3 regions of the Kitasatospora sp. NPDC086801 genome follow, and region 3 is predicted to be linked to each of the others. Evidence: predicted binding sites of a transcription regulator. Region 3 holds the regulator's gene; each other region holds the start of a gene.
The links. Region 3 encodes HrcA, which represses chaperone genes, less so after heat shock. Its sites were predicted from a motif close to TTNGCACTCNGNNNNNCNGAGTGCNAA; they were not measured.
Positions count from the first base shown of each region.

Region 1: the regulator HrcA is predicted to act here: its motif matches at 3,506-3,532, upstream of groL (chaperonin GroEL).
Region 2: the regulator HrcA is predicted to act here: its motif matches at 3,257-3,283, upstream of ACIPLC_RS31160 (FmdB family zinc ribbon protein).

Region 1 is NZ_JBIVAX010000019.1:6,110-11,574, forward strand. It holds gene ACIPLC_RS20545 (glucosyl-3-phosphoglycerate synthase) at 1-662, opposite strand, end outside; SAM riboswitch class I at 810-946, shown strand; gene thrC (threonine synthase) at 964-2,244, shown strand; gene ACIPLC_RS20555 (MoaD/ThiS family protein) at 2,281-2,559, shown strand; gene ACIPLC_RS20560 (cold-shock protein) at 3,139-3,342, shown strand; gene groL (chaperonin GroEL) at 3,689-5,311, shown strand; gene ACIPLC_RS20570 (hypothetical protein) at 5,406-5,465, shown strand, end outside.
Region 2 is NZ_JBIVAX010000041.1:65,663-71,127, reverse strand. It holds gene ACIPLC_RS31170 (potassium/proton antiporter) at 1-1,362, shown strand, start outside; gene ACIPLC_RS31165 (MFS transporter) at 1,752-3,134, shown strand; gene ACIPLC_RS31160 (FmdB family zinc ribbon protein) at 3,295-3,627, shown strand; gene ACIPLC_RS31155 (hypothetical protein) at 3,714-3,926, shown strand; gene ACIPLC_RS31150 (hypothetical protein) at 4,033-4,296, shown strand; gene mscL (large conductance mechanosensitive channel protein MscL) at 4,327-4,746, shown strand; gene ACIPLC_RS31140 (hypothetical protein) at 4,762-4,998, opposite strand; gene ACIPLC_RS31135 (sigma-70 family RNA polymerase sigma factor) at 5,138-5,465, opposite strand, start outside.
Region 3 is NZ_JBIVAX010000002.1:275,789-281,253, forward strand. It holds gene ACIPLC_RS04655 (PDZ domain-containing protein) at 1-129, opposite strand, end outside; gene ACIPLC_RS04660 (16S rRNA (uracil(1498)-N(3))-methyltransferase) at 223-972, opposite strand; gene dnaJ (molecular chaperone DnaJ) at 1,148-2,287, opposite strand; gene hrcA (heat-inducible transcriptional repressor HrcA) at 2,363-3,397, opposite strand; gene htpX (zinc metalloprotease HtpX) at 3,661-4,581, shown strand; gene ACIPLC_RS04680 (hypothetical protein) at 4,676-5,260, shown strand; gene ACIPLC_RS04685 (DUF3097 domain-containing protein) at 5,285-5,465, shown strand, end outside.

The sequences.
Region 1 (5,465 bases), on a different contig from region 3:
AGCCGTTCGAGCAGCGCGCGGCGGGCCGCGTACTCACCGCCGAGCGGTTGGACGAAACCGGCGAGTTCCGGCCAGTGCAGGTTGAGCAGTGGGCGGGCGACCAGTTCGGTGACCCGGCCGCCGCCGGCCGGGACCACCGCCCCGTCCGTCTCCAGGGGCCGGTCGTACATGGCCTTGACCAGCTGGATGTCCGGTTCGGTGAGCAGCGGGCCGAGGATGCCGGAGACGAAGGCCGGGTCGAACTCGCGCAGGTCGGCGTCGACGAAGCAGACGATGTCGCCGCGGGTGACCAGCAGCGAGCGCCAGAGCACCTCGCCCTTGCCGGGGACGGCGGGCAGCCGGGGCAGGATCGCGTCGCGGTGCTCCACCCGGGCGCCGGCCCGGGCGGCGACGGCGGCGGTGTCGTCGGCCGAGCCGGAGTCGACCACGACGAGTTCGTCGACCAGCGGGAGGCGCTCCATCAGCTCGCGGCGGACGGTGCGGACGATGTCGCCGACGGTGGCCTCCTCGTCCAGCGCGGGGAGCACCACGCTGACCGTCTGGCCGGTCCGGCGCTTGGCCTCCAGCAGGGCGTGCACCGGCCGGTCGACCGCGCTCCACGAGCGGCGGCGCAGCCAGGACGCCGCCTGCGGGAGCAGCGCGGGGGTCGGTTCGGCGGGCACGGGACTCTCCTCGGCGGGGTCGGTGGGACGCGCCATCTCGCGTGGCGGACGATCCCATTCGGGGTTGACGCCTTCGGATACAGTCTTCGTACAGCGGCCGGACCTTTGCACGCCGGGGTCGTCGTTGAGCACCACCACAATTTCACAAGCTCATCCAGAGGGACTGAGGGAACGGCCCGTTGACGTCCCGGCAACCTTCTCGCGCGGCTGTCTGTCGACAGGCCCCGGCGGGACAGGTGCCAATTCCGGCCTGTGGCGCGACCGTGCCACGGGGAAGATGAGGAGAGAGGCCTCCGCCATCATGGCTATCGACACCGTCGCACCCGCATCCGTGGACCTCGGCCCCGCCGCCGCGCTGTCCTGTCGGGAGTGTGGCACCCGCTTCCCGCTCGGTCCGAGCTTCGCCTGCCTGGAGTGCTTCGGCCCGCTGGAGATCGCGTACGACTTCGGCAGCGAGGGCGCCGAGGAGCTGCGCCGCCGGATCGAGGCCGGCCCGAGCTCGATCTGGCGCTACGCGCCGCTGCTGCCCGTCCCGGCCGACGTCGCCACCAAGCCCAACCTGAACCCCGGCTGGACCCCGCTGGTCAAGGCGGACAACCTGGGCCGCGAGCTGGGCTTCACCGCGCAGCTGCACATCAAGGACGACTCGGGCAACCCGACCCACTCGTTCAAGGACCGCGTGGTGGCCTGCGCCATCGAGGCCGCGCGGGCCTTCGGCTTCACGACGCTCTCCTGCTCCTCCACCGGCAACCTGGCCGGCGCGGTGGGCGCGGCGGCCGCCCGGGCCGGCTTCAAGTCCTGCGTGTTCATCCCGCACGACCTGGAGCAGGGCAAGGTCGTCATGGCCGGGGTGTACGGCGGCGAGCTGGTCGGCATCGAGGGCAACTACGACGACGTGAACCGCTTCTGCTCGGAGCTGATCGGCGACCCGGCCGGCGAGGGCTGGGGCTTCGTCAACGTCAACCTGCGCCCCTACTACGGCGAGGGCTCCAAGACGCTGGCCTACGAGATCTGCGAGCAGCTCGGCTGGCGGCTGCCGGAGCAGATCGTCATCCCGATCGCCTCCGGCTCCCAGCTGACCAAGATCGACAAGGGCTTGCAGGAGCTGATCAGGCTCGGCCTGGTCGAGGACCGGCCGTACCGGGTCTTCGGCGCCCAGGCGGCGGGCTGCTCGCCGGTGTCGGCGGCGTTCAAGGCCGGCCAGGACGTGATCCGCCCGGTCAAGCCGGACACCATCGCCAAGTCGCTGGCGATCGGCAACCCGGCGGACGGCCCGTACGTGCTGGACATCGCCCGGCGCACCGGCGGCGCGGTCGAGGACGTCACCGACGCCGAGGTGGTGGACGCGATCCGGCTGCTGGCCCGGACGGAGGGCGTCTTCGCCGAGACCGCGGGCGGGGTGACCGTCGGCGTGCTGAAGAAGCTGGTCGAGACCGGGCAGCTGGACCCGGCCAAGGAGACCGTCGCGATCAACACCGGCGACGGCCTGAAGACCCTGGACGCCGTCGCCGGGGCCGGGATGACCGCCGTCATCCGCCCGACCCTGGCGTCCTTCCACGACGCCGGCCTCGCGTCCGCCTGAACACCCCCGCCCCGCTGCGCACCCGCTAGGAGAACCATGAGCGCCAACGTCCGTATCCCCACCATCCTGCGCACCTACACCGGCGGCGCCGCCGAGGTGGCCGCCGAGGGCGCCACCCTGGGCGAGGTCATCGCCGACCTGGAGAAGAACCACGCGGGGATCGCCGCCCGGATCCTGGACGACGCCGGCAAGCTGCGCCGCTTCGTCAACGTCTACGTGAACGACGACGACGTGCGCTTCTCCGAGGGCCTGGCGACCGGGATCGCGGACGGCGCCAGCGTCTCGATCATCCCGGCGGTGGCCGGCGGCTGCTGAGCCGCTCCCCGGACCGGGGCACGCCGCCCGCGCCGTTCGTCCGACCGGCCGTCCGCACGTACGGAATTCCGTTCTCCGTACCCGCGGGCGGCCGGTCGTATTTCGGCGGGAATATGGCGGGGTCAAGTCGGAGTAGAGTGTGGCTCGGTTGGGAACAGGGCTTCCCCCCATCCTCACCCGCGAATCGCCGGACGGTCGTCCGGCCGCTGGGACCGGTCGGGCGCCTGGGCCGTGAAACATGTCAGGCAGATGTCAGAATTCCCGCGGGGATTTGTAGTAATCCGTCCGCTATGTCCGGCGTGAAATGCCGAATTCCTCCCGGTTTAGCCCGTCCTGCCCCTTGGCGCGGTGCCGGAATTCCCCGCAGCTGACCCTGTTGCAGAGGGCGTCGATCCGGATACATTCAGCCGCGGTCGACGTAATCACCCGCTCACAGGGCGCCGTCAGGTGCCCCTGGCGGAGGGCTGCGGCGTGCACGGCTGCGCCCAGGGGGGGTTCCCCGGGCCGGCCTTCAAACCAGACCCGGGCCCGCGACCTGCGGGCGCGTGAAGGGCCAGCACAGCACTAGGGGAGTTCGGAATGGCTCAGGGCACCGTCAAGTGGTTCAACGCGGAGAAGGGCTACGGCTTCATCGCGGTCGACGGTGGTGCGGACGTCTTCGTCCACTACAGCGCGATCCAGATGGACGGCTACCGCACCCTCGAGGAGGGCCAGCGGGTCGAGTTCGAGATCTCCCAGGGACAGAAGGGCCCGCAGGCGGACATGGTCCGCGCCGCGGTGTGACCCCCTTCCGACCCCAGGAGCTCGGCGCGGCCCACGGCTGGTGACCACTCGCTTCTCGGCGGGCCCGTACGACACGCGTCGTACGGGCCCGTCGGCGTTCCCCGGCGGGGAGTTGCGCGGGCCGGCGGGAGCGCCCCGGGCGGCTCGCGGGATCGCGATTGGGCTTGCACTCGACCACCCCGAGTGCTAATTATTGGCGTTAGCACTCACAGCGTGAGAGTGACAGCGGACCGGGTCGGTGAGGCCCCCGGGAGCGGTAGGGGAAAGGACCCCCGCACACCAGGGCCGTCCGTCGCGGGCACCCCTTGGTCCGAGCAGTCGACCGTGTCCCGGAGGACCACTTCTGATGGCCAAGATCATCGCCTTTGATGAGGAAGCTCGCCGCGGCCTTGAGCGTGGCATGAACCAGCTCGCCGACGCAGTGAAGGTCACGCTCGGCCCCAAGGGTCGCAACGTCGTGCTGGAGAAGAAGTGGGGCGCCCCCACGATCACCAACGACGGTGTCTCCATCGCCAAGGAGATCGAGCTCGAGGACCCCTACGAGAAGATCGGCGCGGAGCTCGTCAAGGAGGTCGCCAAGAAGACCGACGACGTCGCGGGTGACGGCACCACCACCGCCACCGTGCTCGCCCAGGCCCTGGTTCGCGAGGGTCTGCGCAACGTCGCCGCCGGCGCCAACCCGATGGCCCTGAAGCGCGGCATCGAGAAGGCCGTCGCCGCCGTCTCCGACCAGCTGCTGGCCCAGGCCAAGGACGTGGAGACCAAGGAGCAGATCGCCTCCACCGCCTCCATCTCGGCCGCCGACACCCAGATCGGCGAGCTCATCGCCGAGGCCATGGACAAGGTCGGCAAGGAAGGCGTCATCACCGTCGAGGAGAGCAACACCTTCGGCCTGGAGCTTGAGCTCACCGAGGGCATGCGCTTCGACAAGGGCTACATCTCCGCCTACTTCGCGACCGACCTGGAGCGGATGGAGGCGACGTTCGAGGACCCGTACATCCTCATCGCCAACTCCAAGATCGGCTCGGTCAAGGACCTGCTGCCGCTGCTGGAGAAGGTCATGCAGGGCGGCAAGCCGCTCGTCATCATCGCCGAGGACGTCGAGGGCGAGGCCCTGTCGACCCTGGTCGTGAACAAGATCCGCGGCACCTTCAAGTCCGTCGCCGTCAAGGCCCCGGGCTTCGGCGACCGCCGCAAGGCCATGCTCGGCGACATCGCCATCCTCACCGGTGGCACCGTGATCTCCGAGGAGGTCGGCCTCAAGCTGGAGAACGCCGGCATCGACCTGCTGGGCACCGCCCGCAAGGTGGTCATCACCAAGGACGAGACGACCATCGTCGACGGTGGCGGCGACAGCGAGCAGGTCGCCGGCCGCGTGAACCAGATCCGCGCCGAGATCGAGAACAGCGACTCGGACTACGACCGCGAGAAGCTCCAGGAGCGCCTCGCCAAGCTGGCCGGCGGCGTGGCCGTCATCAAGGCCGGCGCGGCCACCGAGGTGGAGCTCAAGGAGCGCAAGCACCGCATCGAGGACGCCGTCCGCAACGCGAAGGCCGCCGTCGAGGAGGGCATCGTCGCCGGTGGTGGCGTCGCGCTGCTCCAGGCCTCGGTCGCCTTCGACAAGCTGGAGCTGGAGGGCGACGAGGCCACCGGTGCCAACATCGTCAAGGTCGCGCTGGAGGCCCCGATCAAGCAGATCGCGACCAACGCCGGCTTGGAGGGTGGCGTCGTGGTGGAGAAGGTGCGCAACCTCCCCGCCGGTCACGGCCTGAACGCGGCCACCAACACCTACGTCGACCTGATCGCCGAGGGCATCATCGACCCGGCCAAGGTGACCCGCTCCGCGCTGCAGAACGCCGCCTCCATCGCGGCGCTGTTCCTCACCACCGAGGCCGTCATCGCCGACAAGCCGGAGAAGGCCGCTGCGGCCGCCGGCGGCGGCATGCCGGGCGGTGACATGGACTTCTGATCCTGATCGCATGATCGGATCGGCTGGTTCCTGATCGTGTGGGCGGTCCCCTTCGGGGGGCCGCCCACACGGCGTTCTACCGCAGAATGGACAGATGGCTTCCGACGACATCGAGACCGCACTGCACAACGCGCGGGCGCAGATCCTGGCCGAC
Region 2 (5,465 bases), on a different contig from region 3:
GGCGTCGCACTGGGCCAGAACGGCATCGGCGTCGCCTTCAACAACGCCGAGCTGACCCAGGTGCTCGGCTACGCGGCGCTCGTGGTGATCCTCGCCGAGGGCGGCCTCAAGACCAGCTGGCGCGAGGTCAGACCGGTGATGCCGGCCGCAACCGTGCTCGCCACCGTCGGCGTCGGGGTCAGCGTGTTCGTCACCGCGGCCGGCGCGCACTGGCTGGTCGGCCTGGACTGGCGGACCTCGATGCTGCTCGGCGCGATCGTCTCCTCCACCGACGCCGCCGCCGTCTTCTCCGTCCTGCGCATGGTCCCGCTGCCGCACCGGCTCACCGGGCTGCTGGAGGCCGAGTCCGGCTTCAACGACGCACCCGTGGTCATCCTGGTCGTCGCCTTCGCCACCACCGGCGAGCTGGACTCCTGGTACGTCCTGATCGGCACGATCATCGCCGAGCTGGCGATCGGCGCGGCGGTCGGCTTCGCGGTCGGCAAGCTCGGCGCGTTCGGGATCAAGCACGTCGCGCTGCCCTCCTCCGGCCTGTACCCGATCGCGGTGATGGCGCTGACCGTGCTCGCCTACGCGGGCGGCGCGCTGCTGCACGGCTCCGGCTTCCTCGCCGTCTACATCAGCGCGGTGATCCTCGGCAACGCCAAACTGCCGCACGGTCCGGCCGTCCGGGGCTTCGCCGACGGACTGGCGTGGATCGGGCAGATCGGCATGTTCGTGCTGCTCGGACTGCTCTGCACGCCCGCGACCATGGGCGACGCGGTGCTCCCCGCGCTGGTGATCGGCGGCGTGCTGGTCTTCCTGGCCCGGCCGCTGTCCGTGGTGCTCACGCTGACCCCGTTCAAGGTGCCGGGCCGGGAGCAGGCGCTGCTCAGCTGGGCCGGGCTGCGCGGGGCGGTGCCCATCGTGCTGGCCACCATCCCGCTGGTGTCGGGCGCGCCGAAGGCCCAGGACGTCTTCAACATCGTCTTCATCCTGGTCGTCGTCTTCACCCTGCTCCAGGGCCCGACCCTGCCCTGGGTGGCCAAGCAGCTGCGGATCGGCGAGGGCTCGATGGGCCAGGACCTGGACATCGAGTCCGCCCCGCTGGAGAAGCTGCACGGGCACCTGCTGTCGGTCGCGCTCTCCCCCGGCTCCCGGATGTCCGGCGTGGAGGTCAGCGAGCTGCGGCTGCCCAAGGGGGCCGCCGTCACCCTGGTGGTGCGGGAGGGCAACTCCTTCGTGCCGGACAAGGCGACGGTGCTGCGCGGCGGGGACGAGCTGCTGGTGGTCACCACGGACGAGGTCGGCGAGGCGGCCGAACGGCGGCTGCGGGCCGTGGACAAGGGCGGCAAGCTCGCGGGGTGGCTGCACGGGCGGTGAGTCGTACCGTCGGACGGTGAGCCCCACCGTCGGGCGGCGAGCTCCCCGGCGTCGGGCAGCGACCCGGCAGGGTGGGCGGCGGGTGGTGGACCGGAAGGCCTCACCCGCTGTTCACCTTCGATTGGCAGGACAACTTTGGACGTGCCTTGTAGTCTGGGGATGCACGCGACATCTACGCGCGTATATGTATGATGGTCAGATCACACCCAGCATCTGCATCTGCCTGACGCAGAGTTGGCGCGACCGTTCGGCGGCCGCGGTCCGGACCTCGGCCACCACGCCGGGCCGGCCCGGTATCTACCCCGGTCGACGCGCGAGAGGACGACTCTCGGCGCCGTCGGGGCCATCCCATGCCCTGCCGCGCTACCAGGCAGCAGGAAGGACCGACCGTGACGGCCCGCCGAACGGTCGACAACCCCGCGGACACCGCGACCCCGCGTGACACCGCGAACGCCACCCCCGCCACCGGCACCACCGACGCCCCCGCTCCCGTGCGGGTCGGGTACGGCACGCTGCTGCGCACGCCCGGCGCCTGGACGTTCCTGGCCCCGGCGCTCCTCGCGCGGCTGCCGTACGCGATGCTCAGCATGGGCATCCTGCTGCTCGTCAAGGACACCCACGGCTCGTACGGCACCGCGAGCACGGTCGCGGCCGTCGCCGCCGTCGCCCAGGCCCTGATCGGCCCGCAGACCGGCCGGCTCGCCGACCGGTACGGCCAGACCGCCGTCCTCGTCCCGACCGTCGTGGTGCACGCGGCCTCGGTCGGCGCGCTGATCGCGCTGGCGCTCGGCCACGCACCGGCCTGGAGCCTGTTCCTGGCCGCCGCCCCGGCCGGCGCGAGCGTTCCGCAGATCGGCGCCATGGTCCGGTCCCGCTGGGTCGCCAAGTTCACCGCGGACGGCGCGTCCGCCTCGTCCGCGGCCAGGGTGAGCACCGCCTTCGCCTTCGAGTCCGTGACGGACGAGTTCACCTTCGTGATCGGCCCGATCCTGGCCGCCGCCGTCGCCACCTCGGTCAGCCCCTCGGCCGGACTGGTCGCCGAGGCCACGCTGACCTTCGTCGGCGGCCTGGCCTTCGCCGCCCAGCGGCGCACCGCGCCCGCCCGGATCCTGCCCCAGCCCGGCGTGCGACGCGCCTCCGCGCTCGCCTCCCCCGGCGTCCGACTGCTGGCCGGGGCCTTCCTCGGAGTGGGCACCGTGTTCGGCGGCATGCAGGTCTCGGTGAACGCCTTCGCCGACTCGGTCGGGCAGCACGGCGCCGCCGGCACCGTGTACGGGATCTTCGCCGGCGGCTCGATGGTGGCCGGCGTGCTGTACGGCGTGATCGCCTGGCGGCGGGCCGTGCAGCAGCGGATGATCATGAGCTACGCCCTGCTGGTGCTGGGCTGCTCCACGCTCTGGGCGATGCCCAACCTGGTCGCGCTCTCCGTCGCCGGACTGGTCTGCGGCCTGGCCATCGCGCCGACCCTGATCAGCGGCTACACCCTGGTCGAGACCCTCGTCGCGGACGGTGCCAAGACCGAGGCGTTCACCTGGCTGACCGGCGCCATCGGCCTCGGCCTGGCGATCGGCTCGATGGCGGCCGGGCGGCTGATCGACGGCCACGGGCCGTCCACCGGCTTCCTGGTGCCGGTGGCCGGCGCCGGCCTGGGCCTGGTCGCGCTGGTGTCGCTGCGGCACCTGCTGACCGCGCCGGGCGGGGCGGGCCCGGTGGTCGCGGCCGCACCGGAACGCGGCGCCGCGACACAGCTGGTGGGCGCGGCCAAGGGCTGAGCGGTCACGCGGTGGTGCACGGTGCGAAGCCGCGGTGGCGGAGCGTGCGCGGCTCGACCACGGCTCATCTCACATCGGAGTCGCTGGACTGATCCAGCGGAATGCCGCATCATTGACCATCGTTAGCACTCATCAGGCGAGAGTGCCAGGAGGAAGACAAGTGCCCACGTACCAGTACCAGTGCACCGAGTGCGGCAACGGCCTGGAGGCGGTGCAGAAGTTCACCGACGAGGCGCTGACCACGTGCCCCGACTGCCAGGGACGGCTCCGCAAGGTCTTCTCGGCCGTGGGCGTCGTGTTCAAGGGCTCGGGCTTCTACCGCACCGACAGCCGCTCGTCCTCCAGCAGCACGGTGGGCGCCAGCGCCTCCGGCGGCTCCTCGGCGTCGTCGTCCGGCTCGACCCCGGCGTCGTCCTCGGCGTCCTCGGCGTCCTCGTCCTCCGGCTCTTCGAGCTCTTCCGGCTCCTCCAGCCCGGCTCCGGCCGCGAGCTGACCTCGGCGCCGGACGCACAGCGCATCGGAAAGGCCCGTCGGCCCCGCGTTCTTCGCGGGGCGGCGGGCCTTTCCGTCATTCCGTTCGTGATCCGGTTCGTGATTCCGTTCGTGATTCCGTGCGTGATTCCGTTCGTGATTCCGTGCGTGATTCCGTGCGTGATCCCGTTCGTGATCCCGTTCGTGATTCCGTTCGTGATTCCGTTCGTCATCCGGTTCGTCATCCCGGGCGGGCCGGATGCACTCGTGCGGGTGTACGAAGTCATCCACAGGGCCGAGTTGTCCACAGGCTGCGGATAAGGGCTTTCCGCAGCGGCGCGCGGCGCACATCGTGGGGGTCGCCAGAGAACGACCGGCCCGCAGAAGGGGCGGTCCCCTACGACCCCCGGTGGTGACCATGACGACCATGAGCCTCTCCGTCCCGCTGCCCGCACCCACCGTGCCACCCCGGCGGGAGGTACCGCGCTTCCCGCCGATCCGGCGCGGGGCCGGCGGGTGGCGGCGCTGGCGGCACGCCGTACGGCGGCGGGCCGGGGTGCCCGCGCTGGTGCTGCTCGCGGTGGCCGCGGCACTCGCGGTCGGGCCCGCGCGGGCCGGACTGCCGCCGCCCCCGGGCGGCCCGGTGGGCCGGACGGGTTGTCAGTCCGGGGCAATCGAAGATCACCCGTAACCGGGCAACGACTTCGTCGTTCACGGCGGCATGAAAGGCTTCAAGGAATTCCTGCTGCGTGGGAACGTCGTCGAACTCGCCGTCGCCGTCGTCATCGGCGCGGCCTTCACCAACATCGTCAACGCCTTCGTCAAGGGTGTGATCAATCCGATCGTCGGCGTCTTCGGAACGAAGGACCTGGCGTCCTACAGTTCCTGCCTCAAGGGGCCCTGCGAGCTGAACGCCACCGGCGAGGTCACGTCCGGGATCCTCATCCTGTGGGGATCGGTGCTCAGCGCCGTACTGCAGTTCCTGATCACCGCAGCCGTCGTCTACTTCGTCCTGATCGTGCCCATGAACAGGCTGGCCGCCAGGCGGAAGAGCCCCGTCGAGGCGGCGGCGGAGGCCGAGGCCAAGGAGGTCCAACTGCTCACCGAGATCCGCGACGCGCTGGTCACCCCGCAGCGCTGAGCACGCTCGCTTCCATCAGTCCCCGTGGTGCGGCGGGCGCTGGCTCAGGTACCAGTCCAGCCCCCGCCCACCGCTCTCCCCCGCCCCGGGGCGCTCGCCCCAGCCGGTGTCGGTGTCGTCCCGGGACTGCTGGTCCAGTGGGTCCCGGAAGACCAGCCGGGCCTTCGGCGCCGCCGGCCGCCCCTCCCGTTCCTGCTGTGCCCCCTGCTCCTGCTGCTCCCGTTCCTGCCCCTGCTCGCTCACCCTGCTCACTTCCGCTTCCCGTCGACTGCCGTCCGGATCGTCCTGTCCCTCCAGCCTAAGAGCCCCGTGGCACACCACGGGCCCTGGTGCGGAGGGCTCCGCACCAGGGCCCGTGGTGGATGGGGGCCGCAGGCAGCTTCTCGGGTTCTCAGGCGGCCTCGAAGCCCGCGTGGTCGGCGATCTTCTTCAGCTCGGCCAGCGCGTGCTTCTCGATCTGGCGGATCCGCTCGCGGGTGAGGCCGTGCTGCTTGCCCACCTCGGTGAGGGTGCGCTCGCGGCCGTCCTCCATCCCGTAGCGGGAGCGGATGATCGAGGCCGTGCGGTCGTCCAGCCGCCCGATCAGGCCGTCCAGCTCCTCGCGGCGGAGCATGACCATCACGGCGTCCTCGGGGGACGTCGCCCCGGTGTCCTCGACCAGGTCGCCGAACTGGGTCTCGCCCTCATCGTCGACCGCCATGTTGAGGCTGACCGGGTCG
Region 3 (5,465 bases):
CCGCCAGGCCCGGCCGCCGTCCAGCGGGGCCAGCCAGACGTCGTCCTCGGCGACGAAGGTGACCAGGTCACCGTGCAGATGGGGATGGCGCAGGTAGGCGCCCGCAGAGGTGCTCAGGGGTTCCGTCACGCGGTCAGCGTAGGCACGTACGCGCACGACGCGCGCCGGTTTCCGCAGACTCCGGCCCCACCGGCGGGCGCGGCCCGATCCACGGGAAGTGCCCTACGACCAGCGGCCGGTGCGCCCCAGCAGCAGGGCGCCGGCGGCCACCCCGGCGGTGGAGGTGCGCAGCACCGAGGGGCCCAGCCGGTACGGTCCGGCGCCCGCCTCGGCGAAGGCGGCCAGCTCCTCCGGGGAGACCCCGCCCTCCGGGCCGACCACCAGCACCACGTCCCCGGCCCCGGGCAGCGCGGCCAGCGCCAGCGGCTCGGCGCCCTCCTCGTGCAGCACGGCGGCGAACGCGGCCCCGGCCAGGAGCGGCGCCAGCTGCCGGGTGGTCGCCGGCTCGCGCACCTCGGGGAAGCGCAGCCGACGGGACTGCTTGCCCGCCTCCCGGGCGGTGGCCCGCCACTTGGCGAGCGCCTTGGCGCCCCGGTCGCCCTTCCACTGCGTGATGCAGCGCGAGGCGGCCCACGGGACGATCACGTCCACGCCGACCTCGGTCATGGTCTCCACCGCGAGCTCGCCGCGGTCACCCTTGGGCAGCGCCTGGACGACGACGATCCGCGGTACCGGCTCGGGCTCCCGGCGGACGGCGGCCACCGTGACGTCGATCGCGTCCTTGCCGAGCACCGCGGCGACCGTCCCGTCCACCCCGAGGCCCAGCCCGTCGGCGAGGGTCACCGCCTCGCCCGCCGCCAGCCGCTTCACCGCGGCCGCGTGCCGCCCCTCCGGCCCGTCGAGGCGCACCACGGAGCCGGGCGTGGCAGCGGCGATCCGCTCGGTCTCGACGACGAAGACGGGGGCGGTCATGCGGGGAACCTCCGGGGGTGGGAGCGGATCGGGAACGCGAAAGGGGTGCCGGGGCAGGACCCCGGCACCCCCGCGCGGACGGCCCGGACAGGCCTAGGGCGGGTCTGACAATTCCCGCCGGGCACGCGACGCCGCGCGCTGATCCGACGCGAATTGTCAGACCCGCCCTGGGGGCCTATCGGCCGTTGAACGCGTCCTTGAGGCGCGAGAACAGGCCCTGCTGGCCCGGCGCGAACTGGCCGGACGGCCGCTCCTCACCGCGCAGCACCGCGAGCCGGCGCAGCAGGTCCTCCTGCTCGGCGTCGAGCTTGCTGGGCGTCTGCACCTCGACATGCACTATCAGGTCGCCCCGGCCGCCCCCGCGCAGGTGCGTGATGCCGCGGCCGTGCAGCGGGATCGACTGCCCGGACTGGGTGCCGGGCCGGATGTCGACCTCCTCCAGCCCGTCCAGGGTCTGCAGCGGCACCTGGGTGCCCAGGGACGCCGCCGTCATCGGGATGGTGACGGTGCAGTGCAGGTCGTCCCCGCGCCGCTGGAAGACGGTGTGGGTGGTCTCGGCGATCTCGACGTACAGGTCGCCGGCCGGGCCGCCGCCGGGGCCGACCTCGCCCTCGCCGGCCAGCTGGATCCGGGTGCCGTTGTCGACACCGGCCGGGATCTTGACGGTCAGGGTGCGCCGGGCGCGGACCCGACCGTCGCCGGCGCACTCCGGGCACGGGGTCGGCACGACGGTGCCGAAGCCCTGGCACTGCGGGCAGGGGCGGGAGGTCATGACCTGGCCCAGGAACGACCGGGTGACCTGGGAGACCTCGCCCTTGCCGCGACACATGTCGCAGGTCTGCGCGGAGGTGCCAGGGGCCGCGCCCTCGCCGCTGCACGTGGTGCAGGTGACGGCGGTGTCGACCTGGAGTTCCTTGGTGGTGCCGAAGGCGGCCTCCTCCAGGGTGATCTCCAGCCGGATCATGGCGTCCTGGCCGCGGCGGGTGCGCGAGCGCGGGCCGCGCTGGCCGGCCGCGGCGCCGAAGAAGGCGTCCATGATGTCGGAGAAGCCGAAGCCCGCCGCGCCCGCGCCGAAGCCGCCCGCGCCCCCGCCACCCGGCGAGAGCGGGTCGCCGCCGAGGTCGTAGACCTGGCGCTTCTGTGGGTCGGAGAGCACCTCGTAGGCGGCGTTGATCTCCTTGAAGCGCTCCTGCGTCTTCGGGTCCGGATTGACGTCCGGGTGCAGTTCGCGTGCCAGGCGCCGGAAGGCCTTCTTGATCTCGTCCTGCCCCGCATCCCGTCGGACGCCGAGTACCGCGTAGTAGTCCGTGGCCACCAAATGCTCCGCTTGTTCCGCCTGTAGTAGTGCTGCGACTGGACACCGCCGCCGGAGGTCCGACGGCGGCCTGTGCTACGACTCGGCCAGGATCTGACCCACGTACCGCGCCACCGCACGCACCGCCCCCATTGTGCCCGGATAGTCCATCCGGGTCGGACCGATCACACCCAGTTTGGCCACGCTCTCGTCGCCCGAACCGTAACCGACCGACACCACCGAGGTGGAATTCAGCCCCTCGTAGGCGATCTCCCGCCCGATCCGGACCGTCATCGCGGCGTCCGCCGTCTCACCCAGGAGGCGGAGCAGGACGACCTGCTCCTCCAGGGCTTCCAGCACCGGCTGGATGGTCAGGGGGAAGTCGTGCCCGAAGCGGGTCAGATTGGCCGTGCCGGCCAGCATGATCCGCTCCTCGTTCTGTTCGGCGAGCGCTTCGAACAGCGTCGCCAGGACCGTGCTGACGGTCGGGCGGTCCGGCTGCTCGAAACCCGCCGGGAGCTCCTCCAGGAACCCCGGCACGTCCGGCAGCCGCTGGCCGACGGCCCGCACGTTGATCCGGGCCCGCAGGTCCGCCAGGACCGTCTCGCCGACCGGGCCCGGGCAGTCCACCATCCGCTGCTCGACCCGGCCGGTGTTGGTGATCAGGACCAGCATCACCTTGGTCGGGGCCAGCGCCACCAGCTCGATGTGCCGGACCGTGGACCGCGACAGCGAGGGGTACTGCACCACCGCGACCTGCCGGGTGAGCTGGGCGAGCAGCCGCACCGTCCGCATGACCACGTCGTCCAGGTCGACGGCGCCGTCCAGGAAGTGCCGGATCGCCCGGCGCTCGGGGGCGCTCATCGGCTTGACCTCGGCGAGCTTGTCGACGAACAGGCGGTACCCCTTGTCGGTGGGGATGCGCCCGGCGCTGGTGTGCGGCTGGTGGATGTAGCCCTCCTCCTCCAGCGCCGCCATGTCGTTGCGGACGGTCGCCGGGGAGACTCCGAGGTTGTGCCGCTCCACCAGGGCCTTGGAACCGACCGGCTCCTCGGTGCCCACGTAGTCCTGGACGATCGCGCGGAGCACGGCGAGCTTGCGGTCGTCCAGCTGGCGAACCTCACCGGCCATGGGGCACACACCTCCGTCTTCGCACGTTGTCCGTTCGTGTCACGCATGCTGCTGCCCGCTCCGGGACGACCCCGGCTCCGGCACCCGCTTTGGCACTCTGAACGTGCGAGTGCCAAAACCGTACCTGCCAGTGTAAGGCCCGGGCCCAACGGCAGGAACGGCCCGGCCGGAGTGATCCTGCCCGCAGTTCCCGGCGCGGGGGTGGTGCCGTGGGGCCGTCCGGGTGGCAGCATCGAAGACGACGGCGAATGGAGGAGCAAGCAATGTCGAGCTCGGGCCAGCACACCCGTTTCGCGCCCGACCGCGGTCTGACCGGCCGCATGGTCGTGACGATGTTCGTGATCGGGCTGCTGTACGTCGGTTTCACCGGTCTGCTGATCGTGCTGCTGCGCGGCGCCTGGCCACTGATCGTCCTGATCTCCGGCGGGCTGTTCGTGGCCCAGTTCTGGTTCAGCGACAAGATCACCGAACGGGCGATGGGCGCCCACCAGGTGACCCCTGAGCAGTACCCGCAACTGCACGGCACCATCGACCGGCTCTGCGCGCTGGCCGACATGCCCAAACCCCGGGTGGCGGTCGCCGACAACGACATGCCGAACGCCTTCGCCACCGGCCGCAACCCGCAGAACGCCGTGGTGTGCGTCACCACCGGCCTGCTGCGCCGGCTGGAACCCGAGGAACTGGAGGGCGTCCTCGCCCACGAGCTGTCCCACGTCGCCCACCGGGACGTCGCGGTGATGACCATCGCCGGCTTCCTCGGCGTCCTCGCCGGGGCCATGACCCGGATCGCCGTGTACGGCGGATTCATGGGCGGCAACCGCAACAGCAACGACCAGAACGCGGCGATCGCCGCCCTGATCATCCCGCTGGTGTCGATGGTCGTCTACGCCATCAGCTTCCTGCTCACCCGGCTCCTCTCCCGCTACCGGGAACTCGCCGCCGACCGCGCCGCCGCCCAGCTCACCGGCCGGCCCAGCGCCCTCGCCTCCGCGCTCACCAAGGTCACCGGCCAGATCGCCGCCATCCCCAGCAAGGACCTGCGCCAGGCGCAGCCCTACAACGCCTTCTACTTCGCCCCCGCGCTGAGCGCCCGGGAGACCGCCTCGCAGCTGTTCTCCACCCACCCGACGCTGGAGAAGCGGCTGGAGCAGCTGGCGAAGATCTCCGAGCAGCTCGGCCGCTGACGCCCCGCCCGCTGCCGCCCTCCTACGGCCCTCCCCCCAGCCCTCCTCCAGCCCTCCCGACTCCCTCCCGACTCCCTCCTCCGAAAGGATCGCCGTGGGAATCCTGGACACCCTGTTCGGGCGCACCAAGCCCGTCAAGCCCGACCTCGACCAGTTGTTCGGCGTCCCGTCCGCCGCCCTCACCCTGGAGGCCGCGGCCGGGTTCACCCCCACCGGGCTCGGCTCGGTCTGCTTCGCCGCCGTCGAGGGCGCGGCCTTCGTCCAGGTCGAACAGCAGGTGCGGGCGCTGCTCGACGCCGACACCGAACGCGGCGGCGTCCCGGTGGAGGCCTCCAAGGACGGCTACGGCTACTCCTGGCTGCTCGCCCGGCACACCCCCGAGGAGCTGCCGGAGCTGGTCAACGACCTGCACGCGGTCAACAGCGAGCTGGAGGCGAACGGCTTCGGGCCGCAGCTGCTCTGCTCGCTGGTCGGCTTCCGCAACCCGGAGGGGCAGCCGCTGGCCCTGGTCTACCTCTACAAACGCGGCACCTTCTACCCCTTCGCTCCGATGCCCGGCGGCGGGGAGCGGCGCAACAGCCCGCTGGAGCTCCAGGTCAACGCGATGCTGGGGAACGACCTGCGGCTGGAGAAGGACCTCACCCGCTGGTTCCCGGTCTGGGGCGCGCCGGGCCTCTGACGGTCCGTCCGTATAGTCGCTTTCATGCACAGCCGCCAGTACGGACCCGACCTGACCCCGCCGTGGAAGAAGCAGTCGCCCGCCCCGGAGGTGAGCGCCGAACGGGACCTGGTGGTGGAGGAGGCCGCCACCGGCTTCTGCGGCGCGGTGGTGCGCTGCGAGAAGACGGCCGAGGGCTTCACCGTCACCCTGGAGGACCGCTTCG